One region of the Micromonospora sp. SD12 genome, then DNA from elsewhere that is predicted to be linked to it. Evidence: riboswitches for the same ligand, from Rfam matches in the RefSeq annotation. Region 1 holds a riboswitch; each other region holds the start of a gene.
What was found. A riboswitch is a leader RNA that binds a small molecule or an ion and turns the genes downstream of it on or off. The one in region 1 is predicted to bind cyclic di-AMP.

Region 1 (4,925 bases):
ACGCGCCCAGCACGGCCAGGCACACGCCCCACCCGGGCAGCCCTCCCCCCGTGCCGCCGCCCGCAGGCAGCAGTTCCTCGGAGGCGCAGCCCCCGGGACAGCCCACCACGGCCTGGAGGGCCGCCCCGACGGCGTGCGGAGCGGCGACGTCCCGCGAAGGCGGCACGAGCGCGGGCGCGGCGGGCGCGGCGGAGGCGATGGACGCGAGGGCGGCGTGCGGCACGTACGCGACGAGCGCGACAGCGGCATGCGGGACGGGCGGGACGGCTGCGTGCCGGACCGGCGCGAGGACGGCGTGCGGGACGGGCGCGACGGCGATGTGCGCCGACGGGTTCGCGGAATGACCGGTCTGGTGCGAGTCGTGGCCGATCGTGTGCATCGCGGCCAACCCGAGCAGCGTGCCGACGAGCAGCAGGAGCCGCGCGCCCCGCGCCGCCGTCACCGTCGTCCACACATCCGTCACGCTAGCGCGTCGACCCGTTCCGCACGGGTAGCACCCGCGGCGGGCCTCCGCACGTGTGCGGGCCGGGCGCGCGTAGGTCACGCGTGTGGGCGGGCCGGACCTGTGCGGCGAAGGTCGCGTCGCGACACCACCCACACGACCTGCGCCCCCGATGCCGGGGTGGCTACCATTCGGCCGGTGGCCCTCCGGACTCCGCACCACCCGCCCCGCGCCCCCCACCGGGCGACGGCGCCGACCACCCGTCGCCGGACGGGAGCCGACGACCACGGCACGTGACCACACCGCCACGTGGAGGCGGTTCCCCGCCCCACCCCCGTGGCGACGCTGAACCGACCGGCCCGCCGGCCCGTACCCCGCCCTGGACTCGTTGGGAGACACACGTTGGGCGCCGATCACACCCGTCCCGCTCCGTCCGCCCCGCCCAGGGTGCGGCGGATCCTCGTCGCGACGGTGGTGCCCCTCTTCGTCGCCACGCTGATCGCCGCCCTGGTGCTGTGGCCGTGGGACGCGCCCGACCCCGCGGCCGGCACCGAGCCGCCCCGCTACCACGGCACCGTGACCCGGGTGGTGACGGAGCCGTGCCCGCCGGCCCCGGAGGTGCCGGAGGGCAGCCCCGACGCCCCGCGGGGCCCCTGCGGCACCGTCACCGTACGGGTCGAGGACGGCCCCGACGCCGGCCAGCAGGTCCAGACGCCGGTCCCGGCCGGCCCCGGTGCGCCGACCGTCGCCGTGGACGACGAGATCATCCTGGTCGAGCTCATCGACCCCGCCGATCCCACGGCCAGCTCCTACAACATCGCGGAGCACCAGCGCGGCAAGCCGCTGGTCTGGCTGGTGGCGCTCTTCGCGGCCGCGATCGTCGCCTTCGGGCGGTGGCGGGGGCTGGCCGCGCTGGCCGGCCTGGCGGCGAGCTTCGCCATCCTGCTGACCTTCGTGCTGCCCGGCATCAGCGCCGGGAGCCCACCGCTCCTGGTCGCGGTCGTCGGCGCCGCCCTGATCATGTTCGTGGTGCTCTACCTGACCCACGGCGTGACCGCGCAGACCTCGGTCGCCGTACTCGGCACGTTGGGCAGCCTGGTGCTGACCGGCGTCCTCGGCACCATCGCCACCGCCGCGGCCCACCTGACCGGCTTCGGCTCCGAGGACGCCACCACGCTGTCGATGTACCAGGCCGACGTCGACCTGCACGGGCTGCTGCTGGCCGGCATCATCATCGGCTCCCTCGGGGTGCTCGACGACGTCACGGTCACCCAGGCCGCCACCGTCACCGAACTGGCGCACGCCAACCCGGGACTGTCCCGCAGGCAGCTCTACCGGGCGGCGACCCGGGTCGGGCGGGCGCACATCGCCTCGACGGTGAACACGATCGTGCTGGCGTACGCCGGCGCCTCGCTGCCGGTGCTGCTCCTGCTCACCGCCGACTCGCGGGCGGTGACCCAGCTTCTCACCAGCGAGTTCCTCGCCCAGGAGATCGTCCGCAGCGCGGTCGCCACCCTGGGGCTGATCGCCGCCGTGCCGCTGACCACCGGCCTGGCGGCCCTGGTGACCACGGCGGGCCGGCGGGCCGGGGAGCCCACCGACCGCGAGGCCGCCGCGCCCGCGCCGACGCCCCGGCCGGCGGCCGACCGGTCCGAGGCGCTGGAGGCGCTCAGCGGACCGCGCGGAGACACGCCGTCCGCCGCCCCCGCCGGATGGCCCGACCAGAACAGGAGAACGGACACCGCATGGTGACACTCCTCTGCGTGACGGATCATGGTTCCCGCCCTGATAGACGCGTCACTGGTCACCGTCAGCCATTACGAAATAACGCATTTAGTCGGCTTAGGGACGTAGATCCCCGGGAGTGCTCTCGGGTAACCTCGCTGCCGGTCACCGCCGAAGGCGCGCAGCGGCGCCTGCGGTGCCGCCGCCCAATCGCCGCCAGGCGAGCCGGGGACCCAGGCACGTGGGGTGAATCCGCGACAGCGGTAGGGGCCACTTCCGCCCCGAACCCGTCAGCTAACCCGGTCGGCGGTCGACGGAAGGGAAAACTGTGACGGCACCCCTACGCCGCTGGTTGACGCCCGTGGTGGCCGTACTCGCCGCCCTGGCGGTCTTCGCCGGGCCTCTCCCGGCGGTGGCCGCGCCCACCCCACCCAAGCCCTCCGGCCACGGCGACGACGAGCCCAAGCTGCTCGACGACCTGATCGAGGCCCGCAACCGGTCCTATGTGCAGGCCAAGGCGAAGCTGGAGAAGTCGAAGAAGCGCCAGCTCGAACTGGCTCTGGAGGTCAACCGGGCACAGGCCGAGCTGAACGCGCTGGCGCCGCAGGTCAGTCAGATCGCCGCCCAGTCCTACCGGACGGGACGGATCGGCGCGGTGTCGATGCTGCTGGACACCGCCAGCCCCGACTCGTTCGTCAAGCGTGCCGCCGCCCTCGACGAGCTGAACCTGGTCAACTCCAAGAAGCTCGCCGAGGTGAACGCGGTCAAGAACCGCGCCGAGCAGGCGAAGCTGGCGCTCGACGCCGAGGTCCGCGAGCAGCAGAAGCTGACGAACGAGATGGCGCGCGGCAAGCGGGAGGCGGAGAAGGCACTCGCGCTGGTCGGCGGCAGGGGTCTGACCAGTGGCAAGGTGGTCGCCACCTCGCCGGTGGCGAAGATCGCGCCGGGACGTACGGCCGACGGCGACTGGAAGCCCCTGGGGTGCACCGAGGACGACCCCACCACCTCCGGCTGCATCACCGCGCGCACGCTGCACATGTACAAGGAGGTCAAGCGGGTCGGCTTCAACCGGTTCGTCGGCTGTTACCGCTCCGGCGGGCCGTACGAGCATCCGAAGGGCCGGGCCTGCGACTGGTCGTTGCAGAGGAGCGGCTTCTCTCCCTGGCACAACGACGACACCTACATGTACGGCAACAACCTGACCGCGTTCCTGGTCCGCAACGCCGACCGGCTCGGCATCTACTACGTGATCTGGAACCGGCAGATCTGGTTCCCGGCGACGGGCTGGAGTTCCTACAGCGGCCCGTCGAACCACACCGACCACGTGCACGTGTCACTGCTCTAGCCGCCCGCCCACGGGCCGGCGAAGCCGGGACCGACACAGGGCCGCCCCCGCCGGACGCGGGAGCGGCCCTGTGTCGTCGTGCGGCCCGACGACGACCGGTCGGGACGGGTCGGCGGGAGGATCAGGCGGCGCTGGCGGCCGGCTCCGGCGCGTCGACCGTACGGGCGGGCACGGCGGCCACCGTCCGCACCTCGCCGGCGGTCAGCCGGTACGACATGCCGACCACCCCGCAGCGGCCGGCGGCCACCTCCGCGGCAAGGACGGCGGAACGGTCCAGCATCGCCTCGACGGTGTGCGCGATGTGGATGTCGACGATCCCGTCGATGTCCTCCACGCCCTCGGCGGCGGCCCGCCGCAGACTGGGCACCACGGCGTCCACCACGGCGCAGAGATGTCCGACCGGCGAGGTGCCGGTGGCGTCCGCCGCGCGCGCCGCCTGGACGGCCCCGCAGGAGTCGTGCCCGAGCACCACCACCAGGGGCGTGCCCAGGACGGTGACGGCGTACTCGACGCTGCCCAGCACCTCGGGGCCGATGGTGTGCCCGGCGGTGCGGACCACGAAGAGGTCACCCAGGCCACGGTCGAAGATGATCTCGGCCGCGAGGCGGGAGTCGGAGCAGCCGACGATCACCGCGAAGGGGTGCTGCCCGTCGGCGACCGCGGCGCGGTGCCCGGCGTCCTGGTTGGGGTGGCGCGGCGCGCCGGTCACGAACCGCCGGTTGCCCGCGTGCAGCTCGGCGAGCGCCTGCTCGGGACTCCCGGGGACGACCGGGGCGGTGCCGGCGTCGGCCGGGGCGGTGCCCGTGGTCGACACCGAAAGCGTCCGCTCCGGGCCCGGTTGACTGCCTGGCGATCCGGGACGACTCATCCCACACCTCGCTCCCTGACGTGAACGGCCTGGTCACCCGGGCCGACGCTGGACGCGGGCTGCCACCACGGTCACACGCACTGCAAGGTACGTCAAGGTATGCGTGATATCCATTTCATATGTTCGTCGGCGCGCTCATTACGCCAGCCGGCCGGCGGTTCACGCGCTCGCGCGTCGGCCAGCGCGCGAGGGCGCGCGGCGGGCACGCGGGAGGGGCCATACGATGGCGGGCATGGCGACGACTGGGGAGAACGGGAGCACCCGTAACTGGACGTTCCTCACCAACCACGGGCACGTGCTGCTCGCCATCGCCCGCAACCCCACCGCCCGGCTCCGCGATGTCGCCGACGAGGTGGGCGTCACCGAACGGGCCGCCCAGGCGATCGTCGCCGACCTGGAGGCCGGCGGTTACCTCAACCGCACCCGGGTCGGCCGGCGCAACGAGTACACGCTCAACCCCGCCGGCCGGTTCCGGCACCCCGCCGAAGCGGACCGGCAGGTCGGCGCCCTGCTCGCCCTCTTCACCGACGAGCAGGAGCCGGTCG
Region 2 (4,925 bases), on a different contig from region 1:
GGCGGGGACGCTCGCGCTGGAGCCGTTCGAGCCCGCGCTGGTGCAACCGTCCAGCATCGACGTACGCCTGGACAAGCTCTTCCGGGTCTTCAACAACCACCTCTACACCCACATCGACCCCGCGCAGCAGCAGGACGACCTCACGTCGATGGTCGAGGTGCCCGAGGGCGAGCCGTACGTGCTGCATCCGGGCGAGTTCGTGCTCGCCTCGACGCTGGAGGTGATCTCGCTCGGCGACCAGCTCGCCGGCCGCCTGGAGGGCAAGTCGAGCCTGGGCCGGCTGGGCCTGCTCACCCACTCCACGGCGGGCTTCATCGACCCGGGCTTCTCCGGCCACGTGACCCTGGAGCTGTCCAACGTAGCGAACCTGCCCATCACCCTCTGGCCAGGCATGAAGATCGGCCAGCTCTGCATCTTCCGGCTCTCGTCGCCGGCGCAGCACCCGTACGGCTCGGCCGTCTACGGCTCCCGCTACCAGGGGCAGCGCGGGCCGACCCCGAGCCGCTCCTGGCAGCACTGGCGCACCTGGCCGACGCGCTGACCCGACCCTCGGCCGCGCGGAGGGCCCCCGCCGGGCAGGGACCCCCCGGGCACGTCAGCCGGGTCGGCCGTAGCTGTGGATCGGGCCGTCGTCGACCTTCTTCATCCTGACCGGCACCCCGGCGCGGGAGGCGTGCACCACCCAGCCCCCGCCGACGTACATGCCGACGTGGTGCAGGTCGCTGTAGTAGAAGACCAGGTCACCCGGGCGCAGTTCGCCCCGGCTGACGGACGCGGTGGCCCGGCGCTGCTGCGCGGCGTTGTGCGGCAGCGAGACCCCGGCCTTCGCCCAGGCGGCGAGCATCAGGCCGGAGCAGTCGTACGAGTTCGGCCCCTCGGCGCCCCAGACGTAGGGCTTGCCGATCTGGGCACAGGCGAACTTCACGGCGGTGCCGGCCGGACCGCCGGGATAGCCGGCCGGGCACGGGGCGGGACGCAGCGGCCCGCCGCCGCCGTTGCCGTAGACGCGCAGCCGCAGCTTCTGCAACCGGTCGATCTCGGCGTTGATCTGCTTCTTCTTCGCCGCGAGCTGGGCCTCGGTGCGGCTGAGCTGGGCGACCATCTCGTCCAGCGGCGCCTTCTTCGCGGCCAGCCGGTCGCGCAGCTCGGCGACCTGCCGTACGTCCTGCTGCTGATGCTGGGCGAACCGGTCGAGCAGTTCGAGCTGCCCGACCATCTCGCCGGGCGACCGGCTGCCCAGCAGGGCGTTGACGACGGAGACGTTCTCGCCCTTGTAGGCGCGGGCGGCCAGCGCGCCCACCTTCTCCATCGCCTGGTCGACCTGCTTCTCCAGCGGCCCGATCTGCGCGGCGAGCGCGTCGGCCTGCTTGCGCCTGGCGGCCAGGTCCTGCCGGGTGGCGTTGTGCCGTTCGATGACCGGTTCGAGCTTGTTCCAGTCCTCGTCGATCTGCCGCTCGATCTCGGCGACCGTCGGTTCGGCGTGGGCCGCCGTGGCGCCGCCGGTCAGGACGACGGCGAACGCGGCCAGGGCGGCGAGGGCGGTGGTGCAGCGGTACCAGCGTGGGCGCGGCGCAGCCGTCGTCGGATCGGCCGGGGCCGACCGGACCGACGGTGGCCGCGGGGCATGGTGTGCCACCGGGTTCCGTACTCCTTCTTCCGGACCGCCTACCGGGTTAGCTGACGGGTTCGGGCGGGAAGGGGCGCCCTACCGCAGGGGCTGCGGATTCACCCCGGGTACCTGGGTCCCCGGCTCGCTCGTGAGCGACTCGGCGGTGTCGGACCGTCACCGCCCTGGGTGGACGGATTGTCACCGGCCGACGAATGACCAGAGTAGAGACGACCGTTATCGATCCGCAACCCTCCGGGCGGTGACACTCCGTACTCACCAGGACCCGGCGGATCCGCAACCCGGAGGACGAAGATTTTCTTCCTTCTGAAGTGTCTGACGGAAAGGTATTGACCGGAGGCGGTGGACGGGGCGAAGGTGGCCCCACCTTTGCCCGCCCGAACTGGGGGTCTGATGCACCTGTCAGCGACATCGAGGAGCAGACGCGTCCTGCTGGCCGCCGCCGTGGCCGCCGCCCTGGCGGCAACGCCGCTCACCGCCGCCGGATCCGCCGCCGCCGCGGCGCCGACGACCGACCGGCAGCAGCAGTACGCCGCCGCGGCGGCCGAGTACGGCGTGCCGGAGAGCGTCCTGCTCGGGGTCTCCTACCTGCAGTCCCGCTGGGACACCAACGCCGGCACGCCGAGCACCAGCGGCGGGTACGGACCGATGCACCTCACCGACGCCGAGCACGTCGCCGCCTCCGGCGGCACCCACCACGACGAGGGAACCGAGGACCCGCGCGGGGACGACTCCCGCCGGTCCCTGGCCGAGGCCCACGAGCCGCCGGCCGCCGCCCCGCCCGCCGAGGCGGCACTCCGTACGGTCGACGCCGCCGCGGAGCTGACCGGCGCCAGCGAGGAGGCGCTGCGCACGGACGTCACGACGAACATCCGGGGCGGCGCGGCGCTGCTGGCCGCGTACCAGAAGGAGATCGGCGCCCCGGTCGGCGCCGGCACCGACCCCGCGGCCTGGTACGGCGCGGTGGCCCGGTACTCCGGCGCGGACAGCGCCGACGCCGCGGCGGCCTTCGCCGACGAGGTGTACGCCACCATCGCCACGGGCGACAGCCGGCTGACCGACGACGGGCAGCGGGTCACGCTCGCCGGCAGCGCGGTCCGGCCGGAGCGCTCCTGGCTGGACCGGCTGCGCCTGCGCAAGCTCGCCCGGCCCGACGGCCTGGAGTGCCCGAGCGACATCTCCTGCGAGTGGATTCCGGCCCCCTACCAGCAGTACGGCCCCACGCTCGGCGACTACGGCAACCACGACCTGGGGAACCGGCCCGTCGAGCAGAAGATCGAGTACATCGTCATCCACGACACCGAGGGCTACTTCGGTCCCAGCGTCAACCTGGTCAAGGACCCGAAGCGGGTGGGCTGGCACTACACCCTGCGCTCCGTGGACGGCCACATCGCCCAGCACATCAAGACCAAGGACGTCGGCTGGCACGCCGGCAACTGGTACGTGAACTCGAAGTCCATCGGTCTCGAGCACGAGGGCTTCGCGGGGCACGGCACCTGGTACACCGAGGCGATGTACCGCACCTCCGCCAAGCTGGTCCGCCACCTGGCGCGGGCGTACAACATCCCGCTCGACCGCAACCACATCATCGGGCACGACAACGTCCCCGGCACCGTCGCCTCGACCGTGCGCGGCATGCACTGGGACCCGGGTCCGTACTGGAACTGGTCGCACTACTTCGACCTGCTCAAGGCGCCGTTCAAGTCGACCGGCACGCACCGCACCGGGCTGGTCACCATCGACCCGGACTTCGCCACCAACCAGCCGCAGTTCACCGGCTGCAACCGGCAGCCGCCGGGCGTGCCGAACCCGCCCCCGGCGACCGCCCCCTGCCCGCTGCGCGGCTCCTCGGCGCTGTTCCTGCACAACGCGCCGAGCCACGACGCGCCGCTGCTCAACGACATCGCGCTGCGGCCCGACGGCACCCCGAACACCATGTACGTCTCCGACCACGGCGCCCGCGTCTCGGCCGGACAGACGTACGCGCTGGCCGAGGTGCGGGGCGACTGGACCGCCATCTGGTACCTCGGCCAGAAGGGGTGGTTCCACAACCCCGCCGCCAAGCCGACGGCGAAGTGGTCCGTCGGGCTCGTGGTGACCCCGAAGGCCGGCAAGGCCACCATCCCGGTGTACGGCCGCGCCTACCCGGAGCAGGCCGCGTACCCGGAGGGCGTGCCGTACCAGGCGATCTCGCCGCTGCAGTACACCCTCTCGGCCGGTGAGCGGTACGCCGTCGGCAACCTGCTCCCCGGCGAGTACTACCGGGCCGTGACCTTCGACGGCTCCGCCCCGGGTGACCGGACGGTCGTCCGCGGCGACAACCGGTACGTGCAGATCCAGTTCGGTCACCGGATCATGTACGTCAACCTGGACGACGTGAACCTGGTGCCCTCCCCGCTGGGCGCGCCCCGCTGATCCACCCGCACGAGAAGAGCCCCCGGTCGATCCGACCGGGGGCTCTTTCGTCGCGTACGCGGGATCAGCCGGGCCTGCGGAACCCGGCCACCGGCATGGTGTTGATGCTGGAGACGTTGACCGGCTTGCCGGCCCGGGGCGCGTGCACCATCTTGTCGTTGCCGAGGTAGAGGCCGACGTGGTGCAGGTCGCTGAAGAAGAAGACCAGGTCACCCGGGCGCGCCTCGGAACGCGGGATGGCCTTGCCCTCGTTCCACTGCGCACCCGTGAAGTGCGTCAGGTGGATCCCCGCCGCCTTGTAGGCGTACTGGGTGAGACCGGAGCAGTCGAACGAGTTCGGGCCGGTGGCACCCCAGACGTACGGGTCGCCGACCTGCGCGCAGGCGGTACGGATCGCGGTGCGGGCCGCGTCGCTGACCACGCCGTTGATGGTCGGGCACTTCTCCGTCTTGACGGTCGTGACCGGCAGCGACGCCTCGAGCTTCTTGATGTCGGCGTCGATCTGCTTCTTCTTGGCAGCCAGGTCGTTCTGCTGCTTCGTCTGCGAGACGATCAGCGTGTCGAGCTTCTGCTTCTCCGCGTCGAACTTCTGACGGACCTTGGTCACGCCCTCGAGCTGCTTACGCTCCTGAGCGGCCAGCCGGTCCAGCAGCGTCAGCTGCTCGGTCAGCGTGTGGGGCTTGGCGCTGACCAGCAGCGCGCCGATCTCCTGCGACGGGCCGGAGATGTAGTAGCGGGAGGCGAGGTCGCCGACCCGGTCCATCGCCAGCTCGCTCTCCAGCGCCAACGGCTGGATCTTCTTCTGGAGATCCTCCGACTTCTTGCGGTTGACCTTCAGCTGCGCCCGCACCTTGTTGTACTGCTCGATGGTGGGCTCGAGCTG
Region 3 (4,925 bases), on a different contig from region 1:
GTTGGCCTCCTGGACCGTGGTGGGCGACCCGGCCCAGACGGCGTGGACGGGCGAGGCGGAGGAGCTGACCCGGGCCCGGGACCAGGCGTTGGGCCGGCGCAAGCGGCACCACTTCACCCTCACCACCAACTACCGCAACTCGGCGGAGATCTTCGCGGTGGCGGCGGCCGAGATCCGCCGGCTGCATCCGGACCTCCCGCTGCCCAGGGCGGTGCGGTCCACCGGCGTCGACCCGGTCGCGCTGGTGGTGCCGCCGGCGGAGCTGGAGACAGCCGCCACGGCGGCGACCACGGCGCTGCTCGCCGAGGTCGAGGGCACGGTCGGCGTGATCACGCCCGTGCCCCGCCGCGACGAGGTCGCCGGCTGGCTGGCCGGCCTGGCCGCGCCGCGCCTTCAGGTGGTGACCAGCCTGGAGGCCAAGGGCATGGAGTACGACGGGGTCGTCCTCGTCGCCCCGAGCGAGATCCGGGCCGACCCGGGGTCGGGCGTACGGACGCTCTACGTGGCGCTGTCCCGGGCCACCCAGCGGCTGACCACCGTCGACCCGACCGGCTGAGGATCCGTTACTTGCATACATAGCGATGTGAGCATAAATTGAACGCGAATCCGGACCCCCAGAGGGAGGATGGGCGCGTGGGCGCAGGTCATGACCACCACCACGGGTCGGTGGCGAACGCCGCACACCGCCACCGGGGCCGCCTCTGGGCGGCGTTCGGTCTGCTCGCCGGCCTGATGGTGGTGGAGGCGGTGGCCGCCTTCCGGACAGGCTCGCTGGCCCTGCTCAGCGACGCCGGGCACATGTTCACCGACGTGCTCGGCATCGGCATGGCGCTCGCCGCGATCTCGGCGACCCGGCGGGCGGGCGGCGATCCGCAGCGCACGTTCGGCCTCTACCGGCTGGAGGTGCTCGCCGCCCTGGCCAACGCCGTGCTGCTCTCCGGCGTCGCGGTCTACGTCGTGATCGAGGCGGTACGCCGCTTCGGCGACCCGCCGGAGGTGCTGGCCGGCCCGATGCTGGTGGTCGCCGTACTCGGCCTGCTCGCCAACATCGGCGCCTTCGCCCTGCTGCGCTCGGGGGCGAAGGAGAGCATCAACGTCCACGGCGCGTACCTGGAGGTCCTCGGCGACCTGCTGGGGTCACTCGGCGTGATCGCGGCGGCCCTGCTGATCACCACCACCGGCTGGTGGTGGGCCGACCCGCTGGTGGCCGTCGCGATCGGGCTGTTCATCCTGCCGCGCACCTGGCGGCTCGGGCGGGCGGCGCTGCGCATCCTGGTCCAGGCCGCGCCGGAGCACCTCCAGGTCACGGCCGTGCACGACCGGCTGGCCGCCGTGCCCGGCGTCGCCGAGGTGCACGACCTGCACGTCTGGACGCTGACCTCCGGGATGGAGGTGGCCTCGGCGCACCTGACCATGACACCCGACGCGGAGGTCGGCGCGGTGCTGGGCGCCGCCCGGGCCGCCCTGCACGACGACTTCCAGATCGAGCACGCCACGTTGCAGATCGAGCCGGGAGCGTCGCCAGGGGCTTGCGGGGCGGTCGAGTGGTAATGAGGACAACCTTAAATCTGGGAGAGTATTGTTGCCTTATGCCGGATTTGACTGTTAGTGGACATGCACCGTGCGTCACCTGCGCTGCAGCAGTCACACCGGCACCGGTAGGCTCGGCTTCGGCCTCCGCCAGGCGGCACCCACCGGTGCCGGCGGTGGCCGCCGCCTAATCGCCCGGCGGGGCGAACCGGGGAACCATGTTCGTGGGGTGCATCCGCGTCAGCGGTAGGGATCTTCCGTCCCGAACCCGTCAGCTAACCCGGTCGGCGGCTGACGGAAGGACACGTGTATGCCAGTGATGGCACCTGTACGACGACGTGCCGCCCGGACGGCGGCCCTGATCACCACGATGCTCGCCCTCGGCGCCGCGGTGGCCCCGGTCACCGCCGCCCCGGCGGCGGCCGCCACCCGCGCCGGCCTGCTCGCCGCCGCCCCCGGCCAGGACGAGGAGGGCGGCACGCCCGCCCTGCGGGCCCAACTCGAGGCCGCCAGCAAGGGCTACCTCGACGCCAAGCGCGCCCTCGCCACGTCGGCCAAACGGCAGCAGCAGCTCGCCGCCCAGCTCAAGACCACCGAGGTCGAGCTGACGGCGCGCAGCGCCAAGGTCGGCGAGATCGCGGGGGCCGCCTACCGCACCGGCCGGCTCAGCGTGGCGTCCGCCCTGCTCAACAGCGGCTCGCCGGACGGCTTCATGGACCGCGCCGCCGCCCTCGACGCGGTGGCCGCCAAGGAGGACCGGGCCCTGCGCGAGCTCCAGCAGACCCGGGACGAGGCCGCGCGCACGAAGCTCGCCCTGGACGGCGAGATCCGGGAGCAGCGCAAGCAGGTCACCGTGATGGCCAAGCGCAAGGAGCAGGCCGAACGGGCGCTGACGGTCGCCAACCAGAAGCAGCAACAGCGACAGTCCGCGGGCGGGGGCGGCTCGCCGGGCGGCACCTCCAGCAAGACGGCGAAGGCGGCGCCACGCAACTCCGACGGCTCCTGGCCGCGCGAGTCGTGCAGCGTCAACGACCCCACCCCCGCCAACGGCTGCATCACGCCGCGCACGCTACACGCGCTCAACCAGGCCAAGGCGGCGGGCTTCACCCGCTACGTCTCCTGCTACCGCCCCGGCGGCTCCGGCGAGCACCCGAAGGGCCGGGCGTGCGACTTCGCGGCCCAGAAGGGCGGCTTCGGCGGCGACGCCACCGGCGGTGACCGGACGTACGGCAACAACCTGGCGGCGTTCTACGTGCGCAACGCCGACCGGCTCGCCGTGCTCTACGTGATCTGGTACCGGCAGATCTGGCTGCCGAGCAGCGGGTGGAAGTCGTACAGCGGGGCCAACGGCGACCCGTCCAGCGACCACACCAACCACGTGCACCTGTCGGTCTACTGACGCCCACGCCCCGGTGCCCCGCCCGGCGCGGGTCACCGGGGCGTGTCGGCGGGTGGCGGCTGCGGTGCGGCACCGTCGAGGACAGCAGCGAGGCGCGCGGCCAGTCCGAGGTGGGCGGCGCGCGCCTGGCGGAACGCGTAGCCGAAGAGCGGCGCGGGCGCGGCGAGGGTGATGTCCACGTCGACGCGGACCACGCCGTCGGGCTCCGCCCGCAGCCGGGTGTGGTTGCGCACCGTGGTGGCGGGCCACTGCCGGGCCACGGTGACGATCTCGTCGGGCTCGTCGACCAGGACGTCGGCCCGGTAGGTGATCGGCAGCCGTAGCGGCCCGGCGGCCAGCCGGTCGGTGATGTCGTAGCTGGCCCGGGCACCGGGGCGGGGCGGCACCCGCCGGACCCGGACGATCAGCGGATGCAGGCCCTCCTGCCTCCTCGGATCGACGAGCAACGCCGCGGCCCGCGCCATGGAGCAGCGCGCCTGGACGGTGTAGCTGAAGGAACTCCGCCTGAGCACGCCGTCTCCCCACCGCCGATGGTCGCCCGATCGTCGCGTATGCCGGGCGCCCTGGCAACGCCGCGCCGATCCCGCCCGGAGTGCGGACGTCCGGCTGGCGGGCCCACTACGGTCAGCTGATGGATGGTCACGGCACGTACTGGTCAGGGGTGGGCGCATGAACGGGTACGACGGATGAGCGGGCACGTGATGGTCTTCGCGCCCACGCCCCGGCTGACGGTGACCGTCGACCAGCCCAGCGACGCCGCGGAGCTGCACCTGCACCCCGGCGGGCAGGGCGTCTGGCAGGCCCGGATGGTGATGTCGCTCGGCGTCGACGTGGTGCTCTGCACCGCCCTCGGGGGCGAGATCGGCCAGGTGCTGGAGCCCCTGCTCGTCAGCGAGGGGGTCAACCTGAAGGTCGTGGTACGCGACTCCGGCAGCGGCGGGTACGTGCACGACCGCCGCGAGGGCTCCCGGCAGGAGATCGTGGACGTGCCAGGTCAGCCGCTCAGCCGGCACGAGTTGGACGAGCTCTACAACCTGGCGCTCGGCGAGGGCCTGCGCGCCACGGTCAGCGTGCTGAGCGGGCCGAACGAGCCGTCGCTGGTCCCGGCCGACCTCTACCGGCGGTTCGCCGCCGACCTCGGGGCCAACGGCAGCCGGGTGGTGGTCGACCTCTGCGGCGAGCACCTCGACGCCGTGCTGGACAGCGGCGTCTTCTTCCTCAAGATCAGCCATGAGGAGCTGATCGCCGACGGCCGCGTCGACGGCGAGGAGGAGGAGCAGCTCACCCGGGCCCTGTACGACCTGCACGCCGGCGGCGCCGAGAACGTGGTGGTGAGCCGGGCCGACAAGCCCGCCCTCGCCCTGGTCGACGGCGAGGTCTTCGAGGTGGAGATGCCCCGGCTGGAGGCGGCCGACCCGCGTGGGGCGGGCGACTCGATGACCGCCGGGGTGGCGGCCGTGGTGGCGCGCGGCGGCGACATCCGCACCGCCATCCGTACCGGGGCGGCGGCCGGCGCGCTGAACGTGACCCGGCACGGCCTGGGCACCGGCCGGCTCGACTCGATCACCGGCCTGGTCGACCGGGTGCGCCTCGTACCGGCCGGCAACCGGCCGCAGGAGCGGACCAGCCCCGACGAGTTGGCCGACCGGGCGGCCGGGCGATGACGCTGCGGGTGCTGGTCACCAACGACGACGGGATCGCCGCGCCCGGCATCCAGGCGCTGGCGCGGGCGGCGGCGGACCGGGGCCTGGACGTCGTCGTCGCCGCTCCGCTGGAGGAGGCGAGCGGCACCAGCGCCGCGATGACCGCGGTGGAGCGGGACGGGCACGTGGTGGTCCGCGAGCATCCGCTGCCGGAACTGCCGGGGGTGCCGGCGTACGCGGTGGGCGGCTCCCCCGGCTTCATCGCGCTGATCGCGGTGCACGGCGCGTTCGGGCCCTCGCCGACGGTGGTGCTCTCCGGCATCAACCGGGGCGCGAACGCGGGCCGCGCGGTG
Region 4 (4,925 bases), on a different contig from region 1:
CCCGAGCCGGCGCACGGCCGGGCCGACCCGACCGTGCTCTACACGCCGACCTGGACCGGGCACAACGCGGACGCGAACTACTGCTCCCTGCCGGTGGCCGAGACGCTGCTGCGCCGGCTGCTCGACCGGGGCGCGACGGTGATCCTGCGGGCCCACCCGTACACCTCGCAGAACCCGGCGTCCGCCCGGCAGCTGGGCCGGCTCACCGAACTGCTGGCCGCCGACCGGGCGCGCAGCGGCCGGCAGCACGTCTTCGGCGCCGCCGCCAGCCGGGAGCTGACCCTGACCGAGTGCGTGAACCGCTCGGACGCGTTGATCTCCGACGTGTCCGGGGTGATCTCCGACTACCTCTACTCCGGCAAGCCGTACGCGGTGACCGACATGGTGGGCTCCGGCGACCGGTTCTGCGAGCAGTTCCCGCTCGCCGGATCGGGCTACGTGCTGCGGCGCGACATGTCCAACGCGGACGAGGTGCTGACCGCGCTGCTGGACACCGATCCGCTGGCCTCCGCCCGCTGGGTCACCCGGAGCCGCTACCTGGGCGACTTCCCCGCCGAGTCGTACGCCGAGGCGTTCCTGACGGCCGCGCGGCGGCAGCTCGACGAGGGCTGGAACCCGCCGGCCCCGCGTACCGCCGGCGGGCCCGGCCTGCCGGTCGACCCGGACGAGGCGACGCTCTCCCCCGCCACCTGACCCGCCCCGGCGGGGACGGTCAGCGGTACGGCTCGACGAGGTCCAGGACCGTCCCGGGGGCCTCCACGTGGGCGTTGTGCCCGAGGCCGGGCAGGGTGGCGACCGGCACGCCCAGCTCCTTGAGCTGAGCGTCGGTGACCATGGGGTCGTGCTCGCCACGGGCCAGCAGCACCGGCACGTCGGTCGCCGCCAGCAGCGCGGGCAGCTCCGGCTCGCCCACGTCGAACGCGGCGGGGTCCATCGCCAGCCGCCAGCGGCCGTCGACCTGCCGCAGCCCGGCCTCCACGACGGGATGGTCCGGTGCGAAGAGCCCGGTCAGGCCGGCCACCCGCAGGTAGCGGCGGGCCGCCTCGTCCCGGCTCGCGAACCAGGTCACCGGACGGGCCGCCAGCTCACCCGCCTTCGCCAGCTCGGCCGGCGACCAGACCGCCTTGATGCCGACGCCGACCACGGCCTCGACCGGAACCCCGGCGCCGCGGGCGGCGAGCGCCAGCCCGACCACCCCGCCGAGGGAGTGCCCCAGCACGACGAGCCGGTCGCCCGCCGTCAGCCCGGCGGCGATCCGCCCGGCCAGCCCCGCGAACGAGTACTCCGGCAGCGGCGGCGACCAGCCGTGGCCGGCGAGGTCCGGCGCCAGCCACCGTCCCGCCCAGCGACGCTCCAGCAGCGACGCGCAGGGCAGCCACACGTCGCCGGTCGCACCCATGCCGTGCAGCAGCAGAAGCACGCGCCGGCCGTCGCGGTCACCCGATTCATCGACCATGCCGCGCAGTCTGTCACCGACCGGGGCGCCGGGCGAGGGCCGTGACCCGGACACGACAGCGGGCGCCGGCCCCCGGGGTGGGGGGCCGACGCCCGTCGGGATCGCTCAGGCGGAGTAGCCGCGGGTGGCAGCCCAGTTCGCCAGGGCGATGGTGCTCATCCAGTACGACGCGGTCGCCGGGTTCGCCGAGTCGGCGATCTTCACGAGCCGTCCCTCGTCCTGGTAGCCGACCACGGCGATGTAGTGGCCGCCGGGGAACGAGTGCCAGCCGCCGTCGGTGTCCGTGGCGCTTCCCGCGACGTTCACCACGACGCCCCGCCCGTCACCGATGGCCGCGACGACGTCGGCCTGGAGCCGGTCCATCTGCGCCGGGGTGGCGGCGCCGCCGGGGATCATCCGGGTCCGGTACGGCTCGCCCTTCACCGTCGCGTTCAGCACGCGGGTGGTGTCCTGGGCCGAGTCGGTGCCCATCTGGTCGGTGCCCAGCTGGGCACCGAGGGCGTCCTGGCTGCGCGCGATGCCGGCGGCGCTGAGGGCGTGCCGGACGGCCGCCGGACCGCAGTTGTAGAACGTGGTCTGGGCCTGGTAGTCGTAGTCCAGGCTCTTCGCGGCCGGGGGCTTCGGCGGCTCCGGCTTGCGCGTCAGGTCCGGGTCCGGGGCGGTGCTGGTGGCGCTGGCCGAGGGGGCGGCGGTGGCGGTGGCGGTGGCCGGGGCCGCGCTGGACGGGGCCGTCGCGATCCGGGCCTGGCCGCGCGAGGCCGCGGTGTCCTCGCGTGGCTCGCTCGCGGCGACCGGGGCCTGCGCGGCGGCGGGGGCCTCGTCGGCTCCGGCCAGCAGCGCGCCCGTGCCCGACGCCAGCACGAGCGCCGCGGCGGACGCGGCGGCCAACTGGTACGAACGCTCGGACGTGAGGCGACGTAGCTGTCGCCTGAGGTGGTGCTTCACGATTTCCTCCACGGGCTCGGGGGGCGAGCGGCCGGCGGTCCGCGCCGAGGGCAGGGCGGACCGACCGCGCGGACGGGCGTCCGTGCGGGTCGTGGGCCACTCAGGGAATGCGCCCGGGATGCCGGGCGACGGACGGTGACCGGTCGGTCAGCTCGCGACCTGCGAAGGGGCGAGCGCGGGCACCGCGGCGCCGTGGAGACGGCGGAACAACCGAGGGGTGGGTGGGTGCTGCACGGGGATGGAACTCCTTCCGACGCCGCCGACCGGGTTAGCTGACGGATTCGGGCGGGAAGAACGCCCTACCACAGGCCTGCGGCCCACGGATTCACCCCACGAAGCACTGGGTCCCCGGCTCGTCGTTCACGATTAGGCGGGTCGGTGCGGCGTCGCCTCTGGACGATCGGGTACCGCACCGGACGCGCCGACATTACTGGCCGGTCCGCCCCCTGCCAACCCCACCCCACCTGCTTAAACCTTGATGGGGACGCAATTTTTGCGGGCACCTCACCACTGACGTGACTCAATGGGACGACCGTTTCTGCCGGCGCCCGAGGGTGACAACGGGACGAGTGGCGGGCATCGACCCCGAAACCCCGGCGGGAAACGACCCGGCCGCGCCCGATGACCGGTTCGGCGTCGCGGTGACCGGCGTCACGGAAACGGTCGGGCTTTCTCGACGGGTGGGATTCCGCCCCGGGGCGCTGGCCGCGCGGGCGGGTCGGCCCGCGCCGGGGCGGTCAGCGCGAGTCGACGTACGCCGCGGGGTGGTCGGCGGGCCGGGGACGCGGCACGGCGTCGCCCCGCTGCCCCGGCGGCGGCCCGGAGGCGCCGGGGTCCTTCCCGCCGTCGTCCCCGTCCCGCGGCGTCGGGCGGGCCGCCCTGCGCGGGGTGAGCAGCCGCATCATGGGCGTCTCGACGAAGCGGTGCAGCAGGGCGGCCAGGGCCAGGTTGACCAGCAGGAAGCCGAGCACCACCGCCAGCCCCCACCAGCCGGGGAACCCGACGCCCCAGTCGCCGGTGAACCGCAGGACGCTGATCATCACCAGGACGTGCACCAGGTAGAAGGCGAAGGAGACCTCGCCGAGCCAGACCATCGGGCGGGACCGCCACGGCGAGCGCCGCCCGCGCACGTCGGCGTCCGCCGCCGCCGCGATGACCAGGATGTACGCCACCGAGAGCAGCGCCGCCCACAGTTCGGCACGGACCCACTGCGCCGCGAGCACCCAGGTCGCCACGAAGACCAGGCTGGCCACCGGCAGGCCCGGGCCCCGCCACCGGCCGCGCCGCATCAGCTCGGCGGCGGCCACGCCCATCCAGAACTCCAGCGACCGCACCGGCGGGAAGACCTGCGTGAACCACCAGCGGCTCTCCTCCGGCACCAGGGACTGGGCCGGCCAGAGCGCCAGGATCAGCAGCGGCACCGCGACCACGACGGCCCACAGCGCCCACGGCCGGGCCCGGCGGATGAACGGCAGGGCCAACGGCAGGCAGAGGTAGAAGAAGAACTCGCAGGACAGCGACCAGCTGACCGTGTTGATGCTGTAGAAGTGGCCCGGCCGGGGGTCCCAAGCCTGGAGGAGGAAGAGGTTCTCCACCGCGACGACCCGGTCCACGGGGTCGGCGAACCAGGCCGCGACCGCCAGGGCCGCCACCCACAGCACCACGTGGCTCGGCCAGATCTTGGCCACCCGGCGGCGCCAGAACGCCCGGCGGGTGTCGCTGGGCCGGGCCGACCAGACCAGCACGAAGCCGCTGAGGATGAAGAAGAACTGCACGCCGGAGAGGCCGAGGGCGAAGGCCCAGTCCACGACGGCCTTGTGGCCGGGCTCGGCGATGATGCCCATCGTCGCGACGTGGAAACCGAAGACGAGCAGGGCGGCGACCCAGCGCAGCCCGGTCAGCGACGGCAGGCGGCTGGCCGGGGACGCGGGCCGGACGGCCGGCGCGTCGGTCGCGGTCCCCGTCATGCCGGCATCCCGAAGATCCCCAGGGTCACCAGCACGTACGTCTCCTCCTCGGCCCCGTCGGGCACCTGCGCGGGGCCCGTCGGCGGCCCACCGGTCGGCGCCGCCCCGCCGGGCACCCTACCCGGCGCCCCTGAGACTCTTTTCCGTCCCGTCCGTGAGTGTCCGTTCCGTCCCACCAGGCGGCGCGCGTTCCTCCCGCCCCTCGGTGACCGTTGCGTCCCGAACCGTGACGGGCGGCGACAGCCTCCGGATCCGCGCCGACCGGTGGCTAGTATTCCGGGACCCGGAGGCCACGAGAGGCGGGGACGGATGCACCAGCGGATCCTGATGCGGGCGAAGAAGGGCCCCTTCGACGTCTACTCCCCGGAGGAGACGCACGAACGGAACTGGATCGGCGACAACAACGGCAACCTGGTCTTCAGCCACGCCGCCCACAAGCTCCTGCGTACCGCCACCGCCGAGATCACCTCGACGGAGTTCAGGATCGACCCGCGCGACGCGGACATGATCAACGAGCGGTACGACGTCTACGTGGTGCCGCTCGCCAACGCCTTCCG

Region 2: it holds a riboswitch for cyclic di-AMP, as region 1 does, so the genes downstream of both, ACTMS2_RS02320 (NlpC/P60 family protein) here and ACTMS2_RS06760 (coiled-coil domain-containing protein) in region 1, are expected to answer to the same signal.
Region 3: it holds a riboswitch for cyclic di-AMP, as region 1 does, so the genes downstream of both, ACTMS2_RS09425 (coiled-coil domain-containing protein) here and ACTMS2_RS06760 (coiled-coil domain-containing protein) in region 1, are expected to answer to the same signal.
Region 4: it holds a riboswitch for cyclic di-AMP, as region 1 does, so the genes downstream of both, ACTMS2_RS17580 (C39 family peptidase) here and ACTMS2_RS06760 (coiled-coil domain-containing protein) in region 1, are expected to answer to the same signal.

What each region holds. Positions count from the first base shown of each region.
Region 1 covers NZ_JBQHDF010000002.1:638,207-643,131, forward strand. Annotated here, with positions in the region: gene ACTMS2_RS06750 (hypothetical protein) at 1-454, opposite strand, end outside; gene ACTMS2_RS06755 (YibE/F family protein) at 845-2,194, shown strand; cyclic di-AMP (ydaO/yuaA leader) riboswitch at 2,361-2,492, shown strand; gene ACTMS2_RS06760 (coiled-coil domain-containing protein) at 2,496-3,512, shown strand; gene ACTMS2_RS06765 (carbonic anhydrase) at 3,634-4,380, opposite strand; gene ACTMS2_RS06770 (helix-turn-helix transcriptional regulator) at 4,604-4,925, shown strand, end outside.
Region 2 covers NZ_JBQHDF010000001.1:491,321-496,245, forward strand. Annotated here, with positions in the region: gene dcd (dCTP deaminase) at 1-541, shown strand, start outside; gene ACTMS2_RS02320 (NlpC/P60 family protein) at 596-1,636, opposite strand; cyclic di-AMP (ydaO/yuaA leader) riboswitch at 1,649-1,782, opposite strand; gene ACTMS2_RS02325 (N-acetylmuramoyl-L-alanine amidase) at 2,021-4,042, shown strand; gene ACTMS2_RS02330 (C40 family peptidase) at 4,107-4,925, opposite strand, start outside.
Region 3 covers NZ_JBQHDF010000003.1:528,259-533,183, forward strand. Annotated here, with positions in the region: gene ACTMS2_RS09415 (HelD family protein) at 1-556, shown strand, start outside; gene ACTMS2_RS09420 (cation diffusion facilitator family transporter) at 634-1,551, shown strand; cyclic di-AMP (ydaO/yuaA leader) riboswitch at 1,705-1,836, shown strand; gene ACTMS2_RS09425 (coiled-coil domain-containing protein) at 1,850-2,929, shown strand; gene ACTMS2_RS09430 (SRPBCC family protein) at 2,962-3,441, opposite strand; gene ACTMS2_RS09435 (1-phosphofructokinase family hexose kinase) at 3,616-4,593, shown strand; gene surE (5'/3'-nucleotidase SurE) at 4,590-4,925, shown strand, end outside.
Region 4 covers NZ_JBQHDF010000008.1:78,174-83,098, reverse strand. Annotated here, with positions in the region: gene ACTMS2_RS17590 (CDP-glycerol glycerophosphotransferase family protein) at 1-693, shown strand, start outside; gene ACTMS2_RS17585 (alpha/beta fold hydrolase) at 713-1,456, opposite strand; gene ACTMS2_RS17580 (C39 family peptidase) at 1,562-2,413, opposite strand; cyclic di-AMP (ydaO/yuaA leader) riboswitch at 2,644-2,784, opposite strand; gene ACTMS2_RS17575 (acyltransferase family protein) at 3,139-4,368, opposite strand; gene ACTMS2_RS17570 (polysaccharide pyruvyl transferase family protein) at 4,678-4,925, shown strand, end outside.